2 regions of the Halomonas sp. YLB-10 genome follow, and region 1 is predicted to be linked to the other one. Evidence: predicted binding sites of a transcription regulator. Region 1 holds the regulator's gene; the other holds the start of a gene.
The links. The regulator FNR, encoded in region 1, switches genes on or off when oxygen is low (the NO sensors DNR and NnrR bind a similar motif). The targets are predictions, from matches to a motif close to TTGATNTANATCAA.

Region 1 (11,265 bases):
TGCTGGCGCCCTCCTGGGGCGGCATGATCAACGGCATGATGACCCTCTCCGGGGCCTGGCATAAGCTGCGAACCGACCCGACCCTGCGCTTTCTCGTCGTCGCGTTGTCGTTCTACGGCATGTCGACCTTCGAAGGCCCGATGATGGCGGTGAAGACCGTCAACGCCCTGTCCCACTACACCGACTGGACCATCGGTCACGTCCACGCCGGCGCCCTCGGCTGGGTCGCGATGATCACCATCGGCTCGATGTACCACCTGATTCCACGCCTGTTCGGTCACACCGAGATGTACTCCGTCAAGCTGGTGGCGGTGCACTTCTGGCTGGCCACCATCGGCACCGTGCTGTACATCGCCGCGATGTGGGTCAACGGCATCCTGCAGGGCCTGATGTGGCGCGCCATCAACGAAGACGGCACCTTGATGTACACCTTCGTCGAGACCGTCGAGGCCAGCGGCCCCGGCTACATCGTGCGCCTGATCGGTGGCCTTTTCTGGGTGACCGGCATGCTGATCATGGCCGTCAACGTGGCCATGACCGTCAAGGGTTCCGCCAAGCGCGGCGCGCCCCTGCCCCAGACCGCCTGAGTCAACGAAGGACCGAGACTGACATGAAACACGAGATCATAGAAAAGAACGTCGGTTTGATGGCGGTGCTGGTGCTGGTGGTGATCAGCTTCGGTGGCCTGGCCGAGATCGTACCGCTGTTCTTCCAGAAGCAGACCACGGAGCCGGTCGAGGGCCTCGAGCCGCTGTCCGCACTGGAACTGGAAGGCCGGGACATCTATCGCCGCGAAGGCTGCGTCGGCTGTCATTCGCAGATGATTCGCCCCTTCCGTGCCGAGACCGAGCGCTATGGCCACTACAGTGTGGCCGGTGAATCCGTCTACGAGCACAACTTCCTGTGGGGGTCCAAGCGCACCGGCCCGGACCTGGCCCGCGTCGGCGGTCGCTACAGTGACGACTGGCATCGTGCCCACCTCTACAACCCGCGGGACGTGGTGCCGGAATCGGTGATGCCGGCCTACCCCTGGCTGTTCGAGAACACCCTGGACGGCGAGGACACCCCGGCCAAGATGCGCACCCTTCAGAAACTGGGCGTGCCTTACACCGACGAGCAGATCGCCAACGCCACCAGCGAGGTCCGCGGTGAGCGTGAAATCACCGCCCTGGTCGCCTACCTGCAGCAGCTTGGCACGGTGTTGCCCAGCTCGGCGAAGAGCCCGTAACCATGGATATCGGAACCTTTCGCGGCATCTTGACCGGCATCCTGCTGATCGCCTTCCTGGGCCTGGTGGCCTGGGCCTACTCGAGCCGCCGCAAGCGCGAGTTCGATCAGGCGGCGCAGCTGCCGTTCGCCGACGACGACGAACAACCGAATCGTGACCGCACGGCCGAGCGACAGGCCGATTCCCGAGAGGACAGGGGAGAGAAGAACACATGAATACGCTTTGGGGTGATGCCCTCTCAGGCTTCTGGAGTGCCTGGATCATCGTCATCACGCTCGGCACCATCGGCTTTGCGTTCTGGCTTCTGTGGGCCAACCGCAAGACCGACAAGCGCCCTGACGCCGACGGCACCGTCGAGACCACCGGCCACACCGCCGACGGTATCGACGAATACGACAACCCGCTGCCTCGCTGGTGGTTTCAGCTCTACGTTGCCACGGTGATCTTTTCCCTGGGCTATCTGGTGCTGTATCCGGGCCTCGGCAACTTCGCCGGTGTGCTGGGCTGGAGCCAGGAAGGTCAGTGGGAGGAAGAGGTCGCCCAGGCCGAAGAGCGCTTTGCACCGATCTTCGAGAAGTACCAGCAGGTACCCATCCCGGAACTCGCCCAGGACGGTGACGCCATGCAGGTGGCCGAGCGCATCTTCCTCAACAACTGCGCCATCTGCCACGGTTCCAACGCCAAGGGCGGCTACGGCTTCCCCAATCTGACCGACGACGACTGGCTCTACGGCGGCGAGCCCGAGCACATCGTCACCACCATCAACAACGGACGCAATGGCCTGATGCCGTCATGGCAGCAGCTCGGCGCGGACAATATCGAGAACCTGACCCAGCATGTGCTGTCGCTGTCCGGCCAGGCCGAGGACGCCGAACGTGCCGAAAAAGGCGGCGCCGTCTTCACCTCGGTGTGTGCCGCCTGCCATATGCCTGACGGTACCGGCAACCAGGCGCTGGGCGCGCCCAATCTGACCGACGACAGCTGGCTGTACCAGGCACCGGGCCAGAGCCTGGCCGACTCCGTGCGTCAGACGCTGCGCAACGGCCGCAACGGCCATATGCCGGCGCAGGCCGCCTACATCGGCGAGGAGCGGGTCCACCTGGTCGCCGCCTATGTCTATGGTCTGAGCCAGAATCAGGACCAGAGTCAGTAGTGACCCCAGCGGGATCGCTCCCGCGGCGAGTGCGGCGCTTGGCCGCACTCGCCACCCACCTACCCGTCAATCGCTAGACTGGGGCTTCGGCCCCATCGACGCGATGTGAGTCTGCCATGAGCGACAAGATCCCTGCCCACGACGTCACCGACCCTGCGGTGTCGCACCATTCCCCCGACAGCCAGAGCATGTACGAGAGCCGCCGGCACATCTACGTACGCGAGATCAAAGGCGTGTTCCAGCGTGTTCGTCGGGTCGCCAACTGGGCGCTGATGCTCGGTTTTCTGCTGCTGCCCTGGATTCCCTGGGGTGATCGACCGGCGGTCTGGTTTGATCTGCCGGGGCGCGAATTTCATATCTTCGCCGCCACCTTCTACCCCCAGGAATTCGTGCTGCTGTCCTGGCTTTTGATCATCTGCGCCTTCGGCCTGTTCTTCATCACCGTCTTTGCCGGTCGAGTATGGTGCGGTTACACCTGCCCCCAGAGCGTCTGGACCTTCCTGTTCATCTGGGTCGAGCACCGCATCGAGGGGCCGCGCAATCGTCGCATCAAGCTCGACAAGCGCTCCTGGGACGCCGACAAGGCCTGGCGCAAGAGCGCCAAGCACGCCATCTGGCTGATCATCTCGGCGGCCACCGGCATCACCTTCGTCGGCTACTTCACTCCGATCGGTGGCCTGGTGACGGACCTTGCCACCCTGTCGGCCAGCGGCTGGTCCTATTTCTGGGTCGGCTTCTTTATCGTCTTCACCTACCTGAACGCCGGTTGGCTGCGCGAGCAGGTCTGCCTGTACATGTGCCCCTACGCCCGCTTCCAGTCGGTGATGTTCGATCGCGACACCCTGATCGTGTCCTACGACTACCACCGCGGGGAGCCTCGCGGCCCGCGCAAGCGCAACGCCGACCCGGCAGAGCAGGGCCTTGGCCACTGCATCGACTGCGACCTCTGTGTTCAGGTCTGCCCGACCGGCATCGATATCCGCGACGGTCTGCAGTACCAGTGCATCACCTGCGCCGCCTGCATCGACGCCTGCGACAGCGTAATGGACAAGATGGGCTACCCCCGTGGCCTGGTGCGTTACACCACCGAGCACGCCCTCGACGGCAACAAGACCCACCTGTTGAGGCCTCGACTGATCGGCTACCTGGTCGCCCTGGTGGTGATGATCGGCTTGTTCGTCTGGACCATCGCCGACCGCACACCGCTGGATGTGGATGTGGAGCGCGATCGCGCTCGGCTCTACCAGACACTGACCGATGGACGCATCGCCAACTCCTACGCCATGACCGTGCGTAACCTCGACAACCGCCCTCATCGCTACGTGATCGAGGTAGCCGGCATCGAGGGTCTCGAGAGCGACACCACCGCCATCGAGGTTCCCGCCAACCAGTCCCGCCAACTGGTGATGACCTTGAGCGTGAATCCTGATCAGATGGAACAACGTAGTGCCGATATCAGCGTTCGCGTCCTCGCCGAGGACGATCCGTCCGTGGCCATCGAACGTGAAAGCCGATTTATAGGAGTTACCCCCTGATGTCCCTGTCCGATCCCCAGGTGCCGCCCTGGTACAAGCAGTTCTGGCCCTGGTTCCTGATCGCCCTGCTGCTGTCGTCGGTCACCTTCAGCATGGTCTACCTGGCCTTCTCGATCCGCTACTTCGACGGTTCGGTGCCGGACGATTACTACAAGGAAGGTCTGGCCATCAACGTCCAGCTCGAAAAGCAGCAACGTGCCGAGGCGCTGGGGCTGGCGGCCGAGCTGCGCATCGACGCCACCACCGGCGACGTGGTGGTAACACTCGATGGCGACGAACGCCCAGAGCGGCTGGATCTGGCGCTGAAGTTCCCCACCGATGGCGCCCGCGACCGGGCACTGGTGCTGACCCACACCCGTGAAGGCCACTATGTCGGCACCCTCGAGCGCAATCTGCGCTATCGCTGGTACCTTCAGCTGCAGCCCCACGCAGAAGGCGCGTCGGGACAGCAGCCTGAATGGCGCCTGACCGGCGAGGCAGAGTTCCCGCGGGAGACCTCCGTGCGCCTGACACCGGGACTCTGATGGCGGCCTCGTGCTACCACTGTGGCGCCCCGGTGGAGGCCACAGCATCCTGGTCGATCACCCTGGATGGCCAGCGCCATCCGCTGTGCTGCCCGGGCTGCGAGGCGGTGGCCCAGGCCATCGTCGGCGGCGGCCTGGACAGCTACTATCGCTTTCGCACCGCCCTGCCGGAGCGCCCATCGCCGACACCCGCCGACGAGGCCCGCTATCAGGTATTCGACGATCCGGGCCTGCAGGATCGTTTCGTGCGTCAGGATGGCGACACCAAGGTAGCGACCCTGGCGGTGGATGGCATCACCTGCGCCGCCTGCGCCTGGCTGATCGAACACCGCCTGAATGCCCTCGACGGCCTGGAGAGCTGCGCTGTCAATCTTTCCCAGCATCGCCTTCAGGTGCGCTGGGATCCCGAACGCCTGTCGCTGTCGCGCCTGCTGGCCGAGATGGCCGCCATTGGCTATCCCTCCCAGCCCTACGAGCCGGACCAGGCCCAGCAGCGGCTCAAGCAACAGTCGCGCCAGATGATAAGGCGCCTGATCGTGGCGGCAGTCGGCATGATGCAGGTGCTGATGTTTTCCATCCCGCACTACGTCGACGGCGGTGATCTCAGCACCGAGTTCGAGCGTCTGTTTGCCTGGCTATCGCTGGCGCTGACCACTCCGGTGGTACTGTACTCGGCCCAACCCTTCTTCGTCGGCGCCCTGCGCAATCTGCGAACCCGCGTGCTGGGCATGGATGTGCCGGTGGCGCTGGCCATCGGTGGTGCCTTCGTCGCCAGCACCTGGTCGGTCGTGAGCGACTCCGGGGACCGCTACTTCGACTCGGTCAGCATGTTCACCTTCTTCCTGCTGTTCGGACGCTACCTGGAGTCTCGCGCCCGTACCCACTACGGCCGCAGCGGCAATGCCCTGGCCAGCGCGCTGCCGAGTGCCGCGGTGCGCCTCGACGAGCAGGGCGATGAACGCGTCATCCCCGCCAGTCAGCTGGTCCCGGGGGACCGGGTTCGGGTCAGCCCCGGCGCCCAGATTCCTGCAGATGGCACCCTTACCTCGGGCCTGGCCCAGATCGACGAGTCGCTGCTGACCGGCGAATCGCTGCCCTGCCTGCGTCGCCAGGGAGATACCGTGCACGCAGGTACCCTGTGCATGGACAGCCCGATCGAAGTGATGGTCACCCGCGTCGGCGACGATACCCGCGCCGCCGGCATTCTCGATCTCACCGACCGTGCCTTCGCCCATCGTCCACGTATCGCCCGCCTGGCCGAGCAGGTGGCCCATCGCTTCGTGTTGAACCTGCTGGTCATCACCGCCCTGGTGGCGCTGGTCTGGAGCCTGATCGACCCTAGCCGCAGCCTGTGGATCACCCTGTCGGTACTGGTGGTGACCTGCCCCTGCGCCCTGGCGCTGGCGACCCCCACCGCCCTGACCGTGGCCCACGGCCGGCTGAGACGTGCCGGGGTACTGGTGACCCGAGCCGATGCGCTGGAGACCCTGGCCGGCCTCGATCGCGTCGTCTTCGACAAGACCGGCACCCTGACCCGGGGGCGTATGCAACTCGCCGAACACCGGCCGCTGAGCGACGACGAAGGAAGCGCCAACAATGGCGAGATGGACGCTGCCGCCAAGCGCCGGCATCTGGCACTGGCGGCGGCACTGGAGACCGGCTCGGAGCACCCCATCGCCCGTGCCTTCGCTGCCTGGCGCGACGCCAGCTGCCAGGCCAGCGAACTGCGCAATCACCCGGGTCAGGGCGTGGAAGGCGTGATCGACGGCCGGCGCTGGCGACTGGGCCAGCCGCGTTTTGCCTGCCTGGGCCAACCCGTTACTGAGCTCCCTGGCGCAGGGCTTTGGCTGCTGCTGGCCTGCGAAGGCAAGCCCCAGGCCTGGTTCAAGCTCGACGATCAGCCCCGTGACGACGCCGCCGAGACCCTCGCCGCCCTCGCCCAGCGGGGGCTTGCCATCGAGATCCTGTCGGGCGACCGCGCAGTCAACGTCGGCCAGCTGGCCCGCACGCTGGGCGTCGATCAGTGGCGTGGCGAGGCCACCCCCGAGGACAAGCTCGGGCACTTGAAGGCGCGACAGGCACAGGGTGAAAAGGTGGCCATGGTCGGTGATGGCATCAATGACGTGCCGGTACTGGCCGGCGCCGACCTTGCCATCGCCATGGCCGGGGCCAGCGACCTCACCCGCACCCGCGCCGATCTGGTATTGCTGGGCGAACCGCTCACGGGTATCGTCGAAGCCATCGAGGTGGCCCGCCAGACCCGTCGCATCATTCGCCAGAATCTGTCCTGGTCGGTGCTCTACAATGTCGTGGCGCTGCCCGCAGCGGCGCTGGGCTTCGTGCCCCCATGGCTTGCCGCCATCGGCATGTCACTCAGCTCGTTGCTGGTCATCGGCAATGCCCTGCGTCTGCGGCGCGGACGCACCAGGCCGACCGCGACACCTTCACCCGTCACCGCAAGCCCCGGCCCATGAGCATCCTTTACCTGTTGATACCCTTGTCGTTGATCCTGCTGGGCCTGGCGGTCTGGGCCTTCTTCTGGGCGGTGCGCAACGACCAGTTCGAGGACCTCGAAGGCCCCGCCTATCGCATCCTGTTCGAGGATGAGGACGACACTCGCAGTGCCGATGACGGCGCTTCCTCGTCCGAAACGCCTGCGCAGACATCCGATCGTGATCCATCGTCCAGAGGGCCTGAGTGAATCCTACCGGCCTCGAGCTGCCTCCCATGATGGCGGCCTTCGTGTTTGGCCTGCTCGGCGGTGCACACTGTATTGGCATGTGCGGCGGTATCATGAGCGCCCTGACCTTTGCCATCCCACCCAGCATGCGTCAACCTTGGCGGGTGAGCACACTTGTGCTCGGCTACAATGTAGGTCGTATCACCAGCTACTGTGTGGCGGGCGCTCTGGTTGCCGCCCTGGGTTCGGTGATCGGCCTTTCGCCGACCCTGCGTGGCCTGATGCAGATCGTCGCCAGCCTGATGTTGATCCTGATGGCGCTTTACATTGCCGATCTATGGAAAGGCCTGCGTCACGTCGAGGCACTGGGACGTCACCTCTGGAGGTACCTGGAACCCGCAGGCAGACGCCTGTTGCCGGTGGTGCGTCTGCCCCAGGCGGTGGCGCTGGGCGCCATCTGGGGCTGGCTGCCCTGTGGCCTGGTGTACTCGATGCTGGCCTGGAGCCTGGCACGGGCCGAGCCCCTCGAGGGCGCACTGCTGATGGCGAGCTTCGGTCTTGGTACGCTTCCGGCGCTGGTGGTGACGGGCCTCGCCGCAAGACAAATGCAGGCCCTGCTGGCGCATCGGGCAACACGCCTTGTCGCCGCTGGCATGATCATCGCCTTTGCCGTCTGGCAACTTTGGACTGGGCTGCACCAATGACGCATCCTACCTCTAAGTTATTAATCCTAAAGAGGTAGACGCCACTTTTAGCTGATCTGAGGGTGTAGAATAGTGCCATCAACGTGCTGTACGGGCGACGTCTGTTCTCCCCATGGCCCAGTCAATATCGATCCCAGATCCACAGGAGCTGCGAATGAGTCCTACGGCCCAAGATCGGCGGCGTCCCATGCTGCATGAGACTCGCTGTGAGTCCTGCAGCCTGAGTTCCTTGTGCCTTCCGCTGTCGCTGGAGACCGCCGACCTCGAGCGCTTCGATTCCATCATCCGTCGTCACCCGCCGATCAAGAAAGGCACACGATTGGTCGAGCAGGGAGATCGCTTCACCAGCGTCTTCGCGGTCCGATCGGGGAGTCTCAAGCAGATCACCACCGAAGGCAGCGGCGAAGCTCAGTTGACCAACTTCTTCCTGCCCAGTGAACTGGTTGGCCTGGATGGCATCGACGACGGCCGCTATCCCGGCAGCGTGGTGGCGCTGGAGACCACCACGGTGTGCGAGATTCCCTTCGACCGCCTCGATGCGCTGACCCAGACCCTACCGGAGCTGCGTGCCCAGCTGTTTCGCACCCTGAGCAAGGAGCTGCGAGAGGACCGCCGGATGATGCAGCTGCTGTCACGCAAGACCGCCGATCAGCGCCTGGCCTGCTTCTTCCTCGGCCTGTCGGACCGCTTCCGCCGCCGCGGCTATTCACCGTTCAGCTTCCGCCTGTCCATGTCCCGCGCCGACATCGGCAATCACCTGGGGCTGGCGGTGGAAACGGTCAGCCGTATCCTCGGGCGTTTCCAGCAGCAGGATCTGGTGGCGGTATCGGGACGTGAGGTCAATATCCTCGACCTGACCGCGCTGTCGACCCTGGCCGACACCGAAGTTACCTGAGCGGGCCTGGCGGCAGTGTGCCGGGCTTGGCCAGCAGCGCCCGGTACCCAGGATCTGGAAAGCAAAGCGTAATAGATGGCGTGTGACAAGAAAGAGGCCGCATCCGGAGATGCGGCCTCTTTTGCTGTCATGGCGTCATGCACATTCGCTGTTGGCGAGATCAGCCGGCATCCACCACGTCGATGCGCCGGGCCTGGCGTTCGGCCTGTACGGCCTCCAGCCCCTCGAAGTCGAACAGTTGCCGATCCGCCAGCTGCGACGGCGCCACATTGGTCACCGCCTTGAACATGCTCTCGAGGCGCCCGGGATGCTTGACCTCCCACTCGGCCAGCATCTCCTTGACCACCTGGCGCTGCAGGTTGGGCTGGGAACCACACAGGTTGCACGGGATGATCGGGAACTCCATCGCCTCGCTGTAGGCCTGGATATCGGCCTCGCGGCAGTACGCCAGCGGGCGGATGACGATGTTCTTGCCGTCGTCGGAGAGCAGCTTGGGCGGCATCGCCTTGAGGCTGCCACCGAAGAACATGTTCAGAAACAGCGTCTCGAGAATGTCCTCGCGGTGGTGGCCCAGGGCGATCTTGGTCGCCCCGATCTCCTCGGCGAAGCCATAGAGAGAGCCGCGCCGCAGGCGTGAGCAGAGCGCGCAGGTGGTCTTGCCCTCCGGCGTCTTCTCCTTCACCACCGAATAGGTGTCGCGCTCGAGGATGTGGTAGTCCACGCCGATACTGTCCAGATAGTTCGGCAGCACATGCTCCGGAAAGCCCGGCTGCTTCTGATCCAGATTCACCGCCACCAGCGAGAAGTTGACCGGCGCGTTGCGCTGAAGGCTGCGCAGGATCTCGAGCATGGTGTAGCTGTCCTTGCCACCAGACAGACACACCATGATCTTGTCGCCTTCCTGGATCATGCCGTAGTCAATGATGGCGTTGCCGGCCTGGCGGCGCAGGCGCTTCTGCAGCTTGTTGAACTCACGCCGTGCCTTGGCCTGAACTTGGGCTTCCGTCTGATCGCCATCCGCAGCAGGGTCGGCCGGGCTGACACCGGCATCGATCGAGAGATGGTCATCCTCGGGGGTACGGGGATCGAACAGGGTGGCGGAGGCGGACTGTGGCGACATGGGAGCGGGACATCACGGCTGAAAATGAAAGAGGCGCCAGTCTACCATCCGGACGCTTTAGTGGCGAAGAGGTCAGCGACCGCTTACCCCGGCGAGGACAATACGGGAGAGGCTTTTCGTCGGCAGCACATCGGAAACCGCCAAGGACGACACCGCCGTAGTGGCGCCCTTGCGCGTCGTGGCCTGGTCTGGTCTGGTCTGGCAAGTCGAAGAACGCAAGTGCCTGTCAGCCAGGCCCTAGGCGCTGTCCGAAAAGTCGACGAGCGAAGGTTAGACAAGGCAAAAATCGGTGAGAAAGCGCAGTTTACGGGGTGTAAATGAGCATTTTGATCCGATTTTTAACGCCGTATTACCGAGCGCAGGCACTTTTCAGACAAGCCCTAGACGACGTTCAGCGCCAGCAGATAGCGCACCACCACGCCCAGCAACAGCAGCAGGATGCCGGCACGTTGCCAGCCAAACTCGCGCACGGTCAGGGTCAGGCGCTTCTCCCAGAACTTGACCATGCCCCACAGGTCCCGGGTACGGCGATAGTACTGGAGGTAGGCCACCAGCACCGAGACCAGGCCCAGCGCCAGCAGCGTGGGCTCGAGAAGGGTCAACATGGCGTGCAGACTCATGACAGGATCTCCTTGCAGGTGAATGGTTGCCGGTGCGGGCGGCACCGGGTCAGCGCGGATGGCGGCAACGGGTCAGCGCGATGGCGCCGTGAGTGCCCCGCTCTCCAGGCGCAGATGCATCAGCGCCGTGGTGACGGCGTCGCCCAGGGCCGTATGGCGTCCCATGATCGGGACTCCCAGTCGCTCTGCCAATTGTTCAAAGGTCGGCTGCACCTCGATTTCCGGGTGACTTCGGCGCAGCCGCTTGCGGTACTGCTGGGCCACGTCGATGGTGGCGTTGGGCAGCGAGAAGCCGAACTCCGCCTTCAGGTAGCGATCCAGCATGGCCAGGTCGAAGTCGATACACCAGCCGACCAATGGGCGATTGCCGATAAATTCCAGCAGCGTCGTCAAGGCCTCGCGCACCTCGAGGCCGCCTTCCAGGTCGACCCCTCGCAGGCGATGGATGCAGATGGAGTCTCCACTCAGGCTGGCAGGAGGCGCGAGCCGCAGGTCCAGCGACTCGCTGGTCAAGACGCGATCGTCACGAATGCGTACCGCAGCGATGGACACCAGCTCCGCATGACGGGTATCCAGACCGGTGGTTTCGCAGTCCAGGGACACCAGCTCATCGCCGGTATAGGGATTGAACAGCCAGGCGAAATCGCCATCGGCCTGCCGACGCCTGTCGGCCACACGCCTGATCGCTCTCAGCATCGGGTACTCTCCCAAGCGAAACCATTGACGCCAAGGCAGCTTGCCCTGGGGGGCTGCCTCGACACTCATGCATACTCCAGGTGATAGCGGTGGGACAGGCTGGCCTTGAA
Region 2 (11,265 bases), on a different contig from region 1:
TACCTACCCGCAGCAGTCGAGCCTGGCCCAGTGGCGCGCGGCGGTGGACCAGGCGGCTTCGCTTCAGGTCGACGCCCTGATCCTGGCCGACCCGGGCCTTTTGGCCTACGCCGCCGAGCGCCACCCGGACACCCCCCGCCACCTGTCGGTGCAGGGCTCCGCCACCAGCCATGAGGCGCTGGCCTTCTACCACCGCGAGTTCGGCATCCGTCGCGCGGTGCTGCCCAGGGTGCTGTCGATCCACCAGGTGCGCGACCTGGCCCGCCACAGCCCGGTGGAGCTCGAGGTGTTCGCCTTCGGCAGCCTGTGCATCATGGCCGAGGGCCGCTGCTATCTGTCGTCCTACCTGACCGGCGAATCACCCAACACCCACGGCGTGTGCTCGCCGGCGGCCCACGTGCGCTGGGAAGAGACCGCCAGCGGACGCGAATCGCGCCTGAACGGCGTCTTGATCGATCGCTACCGCGCCGACGAACAGGCCGGCTACCCGACCCTGTGCAAGGGACGCTTCAACGTCGAGGGCGACGTCGGCCACGCCATCGAGGCGCCGACCAGCCTCAGCACCCTGGACCTGCTGCCCCAGCTGGCGGCGCTGGGCATCAAGGCGATCAAGATCGAGGGTCGTCAGCGCAGTCCGGCCTATGTGGCCAGCGTCACCCGCGTGTGGCGCCAGGCGCTGGACCATCTGGACCGGGCCGGCGACGACTATCGCCCCCAGGCCGACTGGAGCGCCGCCCTGGCGCCGCTGGCCGAAGGCTCCACCCATACTCTCGGCGCCTACGAGCGCGACTGGAAATGACAGGAGGCGAGATGACCGCTGCTTCACTGGAATTGAGCCTTGGCCCGGTGTCCTTCTACTGGACCCGCGAGCGCTACTTCGCCTTTTATGAACAGGCCTGCCACTGGCCGCTGACCAGCGTCACCCTGGGCGAAACCGTGTGCTCCCGGCGGCGCGACATGAAGCTCGCCGACTGGCTGGAGATCGGCCACCAGCTCGCCGCCGCCGGCAAGCAGGTGATCCTCGGCTCGCAGACCCTGATCGAGTCCAACGCCGACCTGCGCGACCTGACCAGGCTGTGCGACAACGGCGACTTCCTGGTCGAGGCCAACGACATGAGCGCGGTGCACCGGCTGTCCGAGGCGGGCCTGCCCTTCGTCGGCGGCCCGGCGCTCAACCTCTACAATGTGCCGACCCTGGAGATCCTCAAGCGCGCCGGCATGTTCCGCTTCGTCGCCCCGGTGGAGTTGCCCGGCGCCGACCTGGCCCGGCTGCTGTCTGACGCCCGCGAGGCGGGGCTGGCGCTGGACTGCGAGGTGCTGGCCTACGGCCACCTGCCGCTGGCCTGGTCGTCGCGCTGCTTTACCGCGCGTCACCATCAGCACCCCAAGGATCGCTGCCAGTTCGTCTGCCAGGACTATCCGGAAGGGCTGTCGCTGACCACCCAGGACGACAGCCGTCGACTGTTCACCCTGAACGGTATCCAGACCCTGTCCGGGGCCTGTCAGGACCTGCGCCACGAGCTTGCCGAGATGGCCACAATGGGCGTCACCACGGCCCGGCTAAGTCCGCGTTCAGAGGGGATGGATGAGGTGGTGGCGGACTTCGACCTGGCCCGCCAAGGACGCTACTCGGCGCCCTCGCCGCTGGCGCTGGTGGACGCCGAGCTGTGCAATGGCTATTGGCACGGCCAGGCGGGGATGGATCTGGCGCCGGTACTGGAAGACTGAAAGCCCCTTCCCTCTCACACCACCTCACTCAGGAGGCCGGTTCGCCGGCCTCCATCGCTAGATGGCTCAACCCGCCAGCCAGCAGGCGGTAACCAGGCGCCTAGGCCTGGCGAGGCAGCCAGCGCTGCAGCTGGCCCAGCGCCTCGAGCAGGTAGGGATGCAGCAGTTCCATTTCCTGCCCATCCAGCAGGTTCTTCACCGTCAGCCCCAGTTCGGTATCGCCCTCCAGGCACAGCCGGCGCTGGAAGAACAGGCTGTCCGGGTCTTCCTCGCGGCTGGCCAGGCAGGCGAACTCGCGCCAGCCCCCCGCCACCTTCACCTCCCAGGGCGCGTCGGTGACCTGCAGGCGACCGTGCGTGAGGGTCAGGGTGACCGCCAGCGCCAGATCATCGATGGACAGACACACCCGGCGCCCTTCAAGCACGTCGAACTCACCGTCGGCCAGTGGCTCGGCCAGGGTGCGGTTGAGCCAGGGCTCGAGACTCGTGCGCAACAGCGGCAGGGGCAGCGGGCCGAGACGGCGCATCAGTGACAGATGCAGACGATGGGGCACCCGGGTCAAGGCGCCAGACGTCAACGACGACGGCAACGAAGGAAGGGTGGGCAGGGCAGGAAGGGCAAGAGAAGGCAACGACAGCGAGCCGAGCGGCGACAGCGACATGACGGGTTCCTGGTCAAGCGGCACGACGCCGCCGGGTCATGCTAGCGATACCGTCGCCCTCGGTTCATGACGCCCATCAAGCCCTCTGGTGTAGCGCTCGTTGAACGCTCTGACACAGCCGAATGCCGGGGTCGAAATGGGAACTCTGCTACACTGCTGACATCATCGGGTTCGGCCCCTTGGCTTCACCCAGGTTCCGCAGAGCATTGAGTTCACAAGCGGAAAAGGAGCAACGATGTCCATCGAAACCAGCTTCGAAGGCTACCTCAAGGCCAAAGAGGGTGGCCACCTGCGTAGCATGAAGATATCGCATCGCGGCGCCGTCTCCGTGGACAGCGCCGAGCTGGTGCGGTCGCGCAAGGTCAAGAGCAACGTCAGAGCCCTTCGCCGCAGCCTCGATCGCAGGGACAGCAAGCCGGAATGAGCGGCATCAAGCTGCTGCCACCTTTCGTCCTGCTGGTGGCCGGCTTTCTGCTATGCCATTCGATCCCTTCCTGGCGACGCTACGTCATTCGTGCCAACGGACAACAGCTGACCTTGCGCAGCGCCATCGCCGGCTTTGGGGCCGCCCTCCCGGTCTTCGCTGTGCTTTACCTCCTGCACGCTTTCTCTGCCCCCTCCGCTTCTCCTTACGCCTACCCAGACACCCAAGGCGAGCCCTTCGGCGAGCCCTTCCTTCAGACGTCGCTGGTTACCCTCACTATTGCGATCATCTGCCTGGCGTTTACGAAACTGGTGGCCTGGTACTATGCCTTCTATCTGGGCCAATCCCGTCTGCGCCAGCGCCTGGCCGGGTTTGCGCGTCGCAGCGTCGGGGCTAGTGTCTATCACCGACTGCAACGAGCAGCACAGTGGTGCCACTGGCAGAGCTATCGCTTCACCGTCCACGCCATGCGCAAGCTGATAGAGGGTGACCATGCCGAAACCCTCTACCTTGGCAGCCTGCTTGGCACCGGCAGCGGCCTCTGCATGTTCGTGCTGGATTCTCGCAAGGTGATCATCGGCAACGTGACTGGCATGCCCGAACCCTCGGCGCCCAAGGAGGAAAGCCAGATACGTGTGTTGCCCTACTTCACCGGGCATCTGTGCGAAGCCCATCTCCAGTTGCATATCACCACCGACTACACGCCCTACCTGGACGCCCAGAGTCGGGGCGAGGCCCACCGCGACTACGCCTTTGACATCGTGCTGGCCGCCCACAAGACCAGCTACGTCCGGGAGTTCGACATCCGTTTTTTCCGCAGCCGGTTCATCAACCACCACTGCCCCTGCGGCCACCCCGTCTACAACACCACCCGCTCCGGCCAGGCTCAGCCGCCTGGGGCGTCATAGCGCCTGCTGTCACGACGCTGGCTGAACGAAAACCACCCCTCCAGACACAACGATGGGCCCCGAAGGGCCCATCGTTGTGACGCTGGGTTGTTCGCGCGCCAGCCGTGCTTTCTAGCCACGTATTCTAGTCGTGCTTTCCAACCAAACGTCGACTAGCCACACTTCGACCAGCCGCAGCCGGCGTAGCAGGTGGGGCAGCCGTCCATCATGATCAGCTCGCCGCGACACTCGGGGCAGTTGCCGACCACGGCGGGGCTGGCGCCTTCGGCGGCGGACTCGGCAGGCTTGCCATCCAGCGGCTCGACCGCGCCGCTCGGGGTCTCGTCCTCGACCTCGGCGGGGTACCAGCCGTGGCCGGAGGCCTGGCGCCGGGCGTAGCGGCTGACCAGCTCCTCCACCGGAATCTGGTTGCCGTCGATGTCGAGGAAGCCGCGACGATAGAGGATCTGCTGGATCGACCAGGCGATGGCGGCGACCTCGGAGTCGTGGAACATCGGCTTGTTCCAGCGGTTCATGCCGCAGCGCACCAGGCCCTTGTCCCAGGCCACCTTGCGCAGATCCGCCACCGCCTGGGTGACGTAGCCGCCGCGGGCGGCCAGCGACAGGCTGCGCATGGTGGCGGTGATCCACTGGTGTTCGCTGGACAGCTGGCCGGAGGGGAAGAAGAACTCCACCGGGCGCTCGATAATCACCCGCTGGCCGTTGAGCACGCCTTCCACCGGCATGAAGGACACCAGCAGGTAGACCTTCTTGCGGCCTTCGGCGCCGACGTAGGAGATCTTCTCGGATACTGCCTCCAGCGTTCCCTCGGGGCGCGAGGGGATGCGCATGGTCAGCGGGTTTTCCTCGGGCAGCGGGGCCGGCGCGGGGGCGGCCTCCTCGCTCTTGACGCGGTAGCCCACGATCTTGGAATTGATTTCGACAGCCATCAGCGGGCTCCTCCAGAAAGATGATGCGGGCGTGACACGCTCACGACCCAGGCATGATGTTGCGGCTCGCCGCTGGTCCGATTACCACTTGCCATAGGTCCCCTCCTTCAAGCCGTCGTAGAGGTTGGCGGCGTTGTGTTCCTCGCCGTCGTAGATCACCGTCTCGTCGCCCTTGAGTTCGAGGGTCTCGCCGTTCTCCAGCTCGAAGATATAGGTGGTGTTCTTGAGGTCATCCTCGCGCACCAGCACGCCCTGGAAGGCCTCCGGGTTGAAGCGGAAGGTAGTGCAGCCCTTGAGGCGGCTCTGGTAGGCGTCCAGGTACAGGTCCTTGAACGCCTCGAAGGCAAAGTCGGTGGGCACGTTGACGGTCTTGGAGATCGCCGAGTCGACCCAGGCCTGGGCCGCGGCCTGCACCGCCACGTGCTGCTTGGGGGTCACCGCGTCGGCGGTGATGAAGTACTCGGGCAGGTCGCTTTCCACCGCGTCGGCGTGCATGAAGTGACGGTAAGCGGCAAGCTCGAAGGACACCACCTCGACCTGCTCCTTGGTCTTCTTGCCGGCCTGGATCACGTTACGGAAGTAGCGATGGGAGAACGACGGCTCGATACCATTGGAGGCGTTGTTGCCCAGCGACAGGCTGATCGTCCCGGTGGGGGCGATCGACGAGTGGTGGGTGAAGCGCGCGCCGTGCTCTGCCAGCTCCGCCACCAGCTGCGGCTCGACCTCGGCGATCTTCTGCATATAGCGGCTGTAGCGCGCGTGCAGGATGCGCCCGGGCACCTTGTCGCCGACCTCATAGCCGTCGCGGCCGAGCTCGGGACGCTCGCGAAGCATCTTCGGCGTCAGCTCGAACTCCTGCTCGAGGATCGGGGCCATGCCCTTCTCGCGGGACAGCTCCAGCGCCTGCTTCCAGCCCTCCACGGCCAGCACTCGGCTGACCTCCTCGGTGAAGCCCAGCGACTCGGCCGAGCCATAGGGCATCTTGAGCATGGTCATGGTCGAGCCGAGGCCGAGGAAGCCCATGCCGTGGCGGCGCTTGGCCTCGATCTCGCGGCGCTGGCCGGACAGCGGCAGGCCGCTGATCTCGACCACGTTGTCGAGCATGCGGGTGAAGATCGCCACCACCTCACGGTACTTGTCCCAGTCGAAGCGCGGCTTGTCGCCGAACGGATCGATCACGAAGCGGGTCAGGTTGACCGACCCCAGCAGGCAGGCGCCCTCCGGCGGCAGCGGCTGCTCGCCGCAGGGGTTGGTGGCGCGGATCTCTTCGCAGAACCAGTTGTTGTTCATGCGATTGACCTGGTCGATCAGGATGAACCCGGGTTCGGCGTAGTCGTAGGTGGAACGCATGATGGTGTCCCACAGCTCGCGGGCCTTGATCACCTCGACCACGCGGCAGGCCACGCGACCTTCGGCGTCCTGGGTGTAGCCGTCCTCGATCACCGGCCAGTCGCGGTAGATCAGCTCGCTGTCATCGACGTCGCCCTTCTCGCCCTCGTGCAGCGGGAAGGCCAGCGGCCAGTCGGCGTCCTGCTTCACCGCTTCCATGAACTCGTCGGTGATCAGCAGGCTCAGGTTGAACTGGCGCAGGCGACCGGCCTCGCGCTTGGCCTCGATAAAGTCGCGCACGTCGGGATGACCGACGTCGAAGGTGCCCATCTGGGCGCCACGACGGCCGCCGGCGGAGGCCACCGTAAAGCACATCTTGTCGTAGATATCCATGAACGCCAGGGGGCCGTTGGTGCCGGCACCGGCGCCGAACACGAAGGCGCCCTTGTGGCGCAGGGTGGAGAACTCGTAGCCGATGCCGCAGCCGGCCTTGAGGGTCATGCCCGCATCCACCACGCTGTCGAGGATGTCGTGCATGGAGTCGCGAATGGTCCGCGATACCGTGCAGTTGATCAGGCTGACCGCGGGCTTGTAGCCCTCGGCTCCGGCGTTGGAGGTGATCCGGCCTGCCGGCACGGCGCCGTTTTCCAGCGCCCAGCGAAACTTCGGCAGCCACTTGTCGGCGGCGTCGCCCTCGACGGCGGCCAGCGCCTTGGCCACGCGGTCCCAGGTGGCCTGAAGGTCGGCGTCGACGGGCTGGCCGTGGCGGTCCTTCAAGCGATACTTGGCGTCCCAGATGTCATACGAGGGGCCCTGCATGGGAACCTCCTGCGACAGGGCGGCGGCCTTGGCGGATGTGGTCATGAAAGCTTGTCTCCGATGAAGTTACCGGCAAATAAACGGGGTCGTAAAGGGGCGGATGCGCGCTCCGGATAAGCTCGGGCACCCTACCAGATATAGTAAAATTTTCGACCGGCGGCACAATATAAACGAAAAATCGGGCCATGGAAGACCCGATCGTTAATTCGGCTTTGGCGCATGAAAGGTAGCGCGGCCTACCCCGGGCGTCTCGCCCCGGGGCAGCCGCGATAGAGCCGGCTAGACGGTGCGCGAGAAGCGCCCGCTGCCGGGGACCAGGTAGGCATCGAAGGCCATGGCCACGTTGCGCATCATCAGGCGTCCTGCCGGCAGTACCCTGAGCGCTTGCTGCTTGATCTCGATCAAGCCGTCGGCCTGCATCTCGTCGAGCTGGTCGAGGGCGCTGGCGAAATGCGTGCGAAAGTCGATAGCGTGACGGGCTTCGAACTCGGCGAAGCGCACCTCGCCGTGACACATCAGCGAGGTGATCAGTTCGGCACGCAGCTGGTCTTCGTCGCTCAACCGATAGCCCCGCAACACCGGCAGCCGCCCGGCCTCGAGGTGCTCGGCGTGCTCGGCGGTGGTCTTGACGTTCTGGCTGTAGGCGTCGCCGACCTTGCCGATGGAGGTGACCCCGAGCCCGATCATGTCGCACTGAGCGTGGGTCGAGTAGCCCTGGAAATTGCGCTGCAGGGTACCGTCGTGACGGGCTCTGCTGAGTTCGTCCTCGGGCAGGGCGAAGTGGTCCATGCCGATATAGACGTAGCCCGCCTGGGTCAGCCGCTCGATGGTCAGCTCGAGCAACTCGAGCTTGCGCCCGGGCGGCGGCATGTCCTCGTCGCGGATCAGCCGCTGGGCCTTGAACAGCGACGGCAGGTGGGCGTAGCTGTAGGCGGCGATGCGGTCGGGTCTCAGCGCCACCACCTTGGCCAGGGTGGCGTCGAAGCTGTCGCGGGTCTGCAGCGGCAGCCCATAGATCAGGTCCACCGACACCGAGGCGAAGCCGGCGTCCCGGGCGGCGTCCACCAGGGCTGCCACCTGGGCCTCGCTCTGCACGCGGTTGACCGCCTTCTGCACCAGCGGATCGAAGTCCTGGACGCCGAAGCTCAGACGATTGAAGCCCATCTCGCGCAGTTCATGGATCTGGGCGGGGGTCACCGTACGCGGATCCACCTCCAGCGAGAATTCCCGGCGCTGCTCCGGGGCGAACCGGAAGTGGCGCGCCAGGGCGTCGATCAGCCCCTTGAGCTGGTCATTGGACAGAAAGGTCGGGGTGCCCCCACCCAGGTGCAGCTGGTTGAGCTCCCGGGTCTCGTCGAACAGCGCCGCCTGCAGGGCGATCTCGCGCTTGAGCAGCGCCAGGTACTCAGCGGCACGCTCGCGATTGTGGGTAATGATCTTGGAGCAGGCACAGTAGTAGCAGAGGCTTTCGCAGAAGGGCACATGGACGTAGACCGACAGCGGCTTCGGCTCCCCCTGCTGGCTGCGCTCGACCGCCTGGCGATAGTCGGCGACACCGAAACCGTCGTGGAAGTGCGGCGCGGTGGGATAGGAGGTGTAGCGCGGCCCTGGACGGTCGTACTTCTCGACCAGCGCACGCTGAAACGGCAAAACATCGGATGACATCGACAAGGCCCCTCGTGACACGACCGCCCGACGGCGGCATCTGTCGGCATTGTCGCACGTCGAATCCGCCCGTCCCGGCAAGACGAAGCCAGACATGATCTGCATCAAATCACGGCAGCGGCATCACGGCGCTTGCCCCTGTGGCGTGTTCTCGCCCGAGGTAGTGCAAACGCGAGCCAACCGCAATGATGCCCCTGCCATCCCAGTGATCCCGATCAAGCATAGTACGGAAGACGTACCTCTCCCCGCCTAAAGTTGACCAACGTCATAGGGTATTGTCGCTGAGCGCTCCAATACTCGAGAGTCCCAAGGGACATCCCGCACAAACCGTGATGCCTGACCCAAGCCGCACGCCGCTTGCGTCAGGTATCACGCCCCAAGACCGAGGAGCGCTCATCATGAAATGGATCCCCCTGGCCGCGCTTGGCGCCGCCTGTCTGTTCAGTCTCAACGCCCAGGCCGCCGGCGACGCCGCCGCCGGTGAAACCAAGATCGGCGCCTGCGCCGCCTGCCATGGCACTGACGGCAAGGCCACCGGACCGATCTATCCCAACCTGGCGGGTCAGAACGCTCCGTACCTGGAAAGCGCGCTCAAGGCCTACCGCGAGGGTCAGCGCGGTGGTGGCATGTCCGCCATCATGGCGCCCCAGGCGGCGGCCCTGTCGGATCAGGATATCGCCGACATCGCCGCCTACTTCTCGTCGCTGACGCCCTGATCCCACCCTGGTGCGCGAAGCGTCCTCGGGGCGCTTTGCGCCTCGAGGTCATGCCATGACCCAAGCCCCCCGCCATTTTCCCCGCCACTGGTCTTCTCCCCTGCGCCTGCTTGTCGTGCTGTTGGCGATGTGCTTGAGCCTGCCCGCCCTGGCGCTGGAATTCGATCAGTATCCCGGTGACCTTGGCAGCGCCAAGGGTGACCTCGCGCTGTTTCAGCAGGCCTTTCCCGGCACCGACAGGGTCGAGCCGGTGACCGACCTGCCGTGGCCGGTCAATGCGCTCTACCGTGGCGACGAACTGGTCGGCTACGCCTTCGAGAGCGCCGAGGTCGCGCCGATCCCCGCCTACTCGGGCAAGCCGGTCAACCTGCTGATCGCCATCGATCCTTCCGCCAGCCTGCGCCTGGCCAAGGTACTCAATCATTCCGAGCCGATCATGCTGGTCGGTATCCCGTCAGAGCGCCTGGACGACTTCGCCGGCCAGCACCTGGGTACCTCGGTGACGTCGCGCCTGGAGGTGGGAGAGGACGTCGATGCCATCTCCGGCGCCACCGTGACCGTCATCGTGGTCAACGACACCATCATGCGGGCAGGACGCCTGGTCGCCGCCGCCCTGGGGCTGATCGAGGACCCCGCGGCAGCGCCAATCGCCCGCGTGCGCGACGAGATCTACGCGCCCGCCGACTGGCAGGGCCTGCTCGACCAGGGGGCACTGGGCCACCTGACCCTGCGCCAGGGAGAGGTCGATGACGCCTTCGTCGGCACCCCTGCGGAGCACTACCTGAGCGGCCAGCGTTCGCCCCGCGACGCCACCTTCATCGATCTTTACCTGGGCTACCTCAATGCGCCGAGCGTTGGCCGCAATCTGCTCGGCGAGCGCGGCTACGACCAGTTGATGGCGAGCCTCGCCCCCGGCGAACACGCCGTTGCCCTGCTCGCCGACGGCAGCTTTTCCTACAAGGGGTCGGGCTACGTGCGCGGCGGCATCTTCGATCGTATCGAGCTGGTCCAGGGCAACGCCTCGATCAGCTTCCACGACAGCGACCAGCGCCGCCTGCCGCGCCTGGCCATCGACGGAGCCCCCGCACTCAGCGAACGCGACATCTTCGTGATCCACGAGGACGCCCACTTCGACCCGGGCACGCCCTGGCGGCTAAACCTGCTGGTGCGCCGGGCCTCGGGGCCGCTGACCCAGGAGTTCACCCGCTTTCATCTCGACCAGGCGCTGCCCGAGGCCTTTATCGAGCGTCCCGAGCCGGTGGAGCCCGCCCCGCTGTGGCTCGAGATGTGGCAGCAGAGTCGGCTAGAGCTGATCGGGCTTGGTGCTGGACTGGTGACGCTGTCACTGATCCTGGCGTTCCAGGACGCCCTGGCGCGTCGTCCGCGCCTGCTGCGCCCGCTGCGCAAGGCCTTCCTGCTCTACACCCTGGTCTATATCGGCTGGGTCTCGCTGGCCCAGCTCTCGGTGGTCAATGTGCTGGCGCTGATCCATTCCGTCATCCATGGCTTCAGCTGGTCGGCCTTCCTGATCGATCCGCTGATGTTCGTGCTGTGGGTCTTCGTGGCGGTCACTCTGGTGCTGTGGGGCCGCAGCATCTTCTGCGGCTGGCTGTGTCCCTTCGGCGCGCTGCAGGACCTGGTCAACCAGCTCGCCCGTCACCTGAAGGTGCCGCAACTGACGCTGCCCTTCGCCGTGCACCGGCGGCTGTGGGTGGTGAAGTACCTGATCCTGTTTGGCCTGGTCGGGGTGTCCTTCTACGACCTGGGACAGGCGGAGCGGCTGGCCGAGGTCGAGCCGTTCAAGACCGCCATCACCCTGCACTTCCTGCGCGACTGGGGCTATGTGCTCTACGCCGTGGCACTGATCGCAAGCTCGGCCTTCATGCACAAGGCCTACTGCCGCTACGTCTGCCCGCTGGGTGCGAGCCTGGCCATCGCCGGTCGCCTGCGCCTTTACGACTGGCTAAGGCGGCACCGTGGCCAGTGCGGCACCCCCTGCCAGATCTGCGCCAACGACTGCGAGCTGGTGGCCATCCATCCCGACGGTCGCATCGAGGCCTCGGAGTGCCACTACTGCCTGGACTGC

Region 2: hemN (oxygen-independent coproporphyrinogen III oxidase) is a predicted target of FNR. The motif match lies at 8,558-8,571, and genes of this name have one in related genera.

What each region holds. Positions count from the first base shown of each region.
Region 1 is NZ_RRCU01000001.1:833,873-845,137, forward strand. Features, by position in the region: gene ccoN (cytochrome-c oxidase, cbb3-type subunit I) at 1-587, shown strand, start outside; gene ccoO (cytochrome-c oxidase, cbb3-type subunit II) at 611-1,228, shown strand; gene EBB56_RS03475 (CcoQ/FixQ family Cbb3-type cytochrome c oxidase assembly chaperone) at 1,231-1,443, shown strand; gene ccoP (cytochrome-c oxidase, cbb3-type subunit III) at 1,440-2,381, shown strand; gene ccoG (cytochrome c oxidase accessory protein CcoG) at 2,498-3,916, shown strand; gene EBB56_RS03490 (FixH family protein) at 3,916-4,440, shown strand; gene EBB56_RS03495 (heavy metal translocating P-type ATPase) at 4,440-6,914, shown strand; gene ccoS (cbb3-type cytochrome oxidase assembly protein CcoS) at 6,911-7,141, shown strand; gene EBB56_RS03505 (sulfite exporter TauE/SafE family protein) at 7,138-7,824, shown strand; gene fnr (fumarate/nitrate reduction transcriptional regulator Fnr) at 7,979-8,719, shown strand; gene ttcA (tRNA 2-thiocytidine(32) synthetase TtcA) at 8,880-9,839, opposite strand; gene EBB56_RS03520 (hypothetical protein) at 10,220-10,459, opposite strand; gene EBB56_RS03525 (3'-5' exonuclease) at 10,532-11,224, opposite strand; gene EBB56_RS03530 (DUF294 nucleotidyltransferase-like domain-containing protein) at 11,221-11,265, opposite strand, start outside.
Region 2 is NZ_RRCU01000011.1:2,232-13,496, reverse strand. Features, by position in the region: gene EBB56_RS20460 (peptidase U32 family protein) at 1-799, shown strand, start outside; gene EBB56_RS20455 (U32 family peptidase) at 811-1,728, shown strand; gene EBB56_RS20450 (SCP2 domain-containing protein) at 1,829-2,389, opposite strand; gene EBB56_RS20445 (hypothetical protein) at 2,625-2,813, shown strand; gene EBB56_RS20440 (hypothetical protein) at 2,810-3,721, shown strand; gene EBB56_RS20435 (hypothetical protein) at 3,874-4,650, opposite strand; gene EBB56_RS20430 (adenosylcobalamin-dependent ribonucleoside-diphosphate reductase) at 4,732-6,843, opposite strand; gene hemN (oxygen-independent coproporphyrinogen III oxidase) at 7,078-8,463, opposite strand; gene EBB56_RS20420 (cytochrome c) at 8,862-9,179, shown strand; gene EBB56_RS20415 (NosR/NirI family protein) at 9,235-11,265, shown strand, end outside.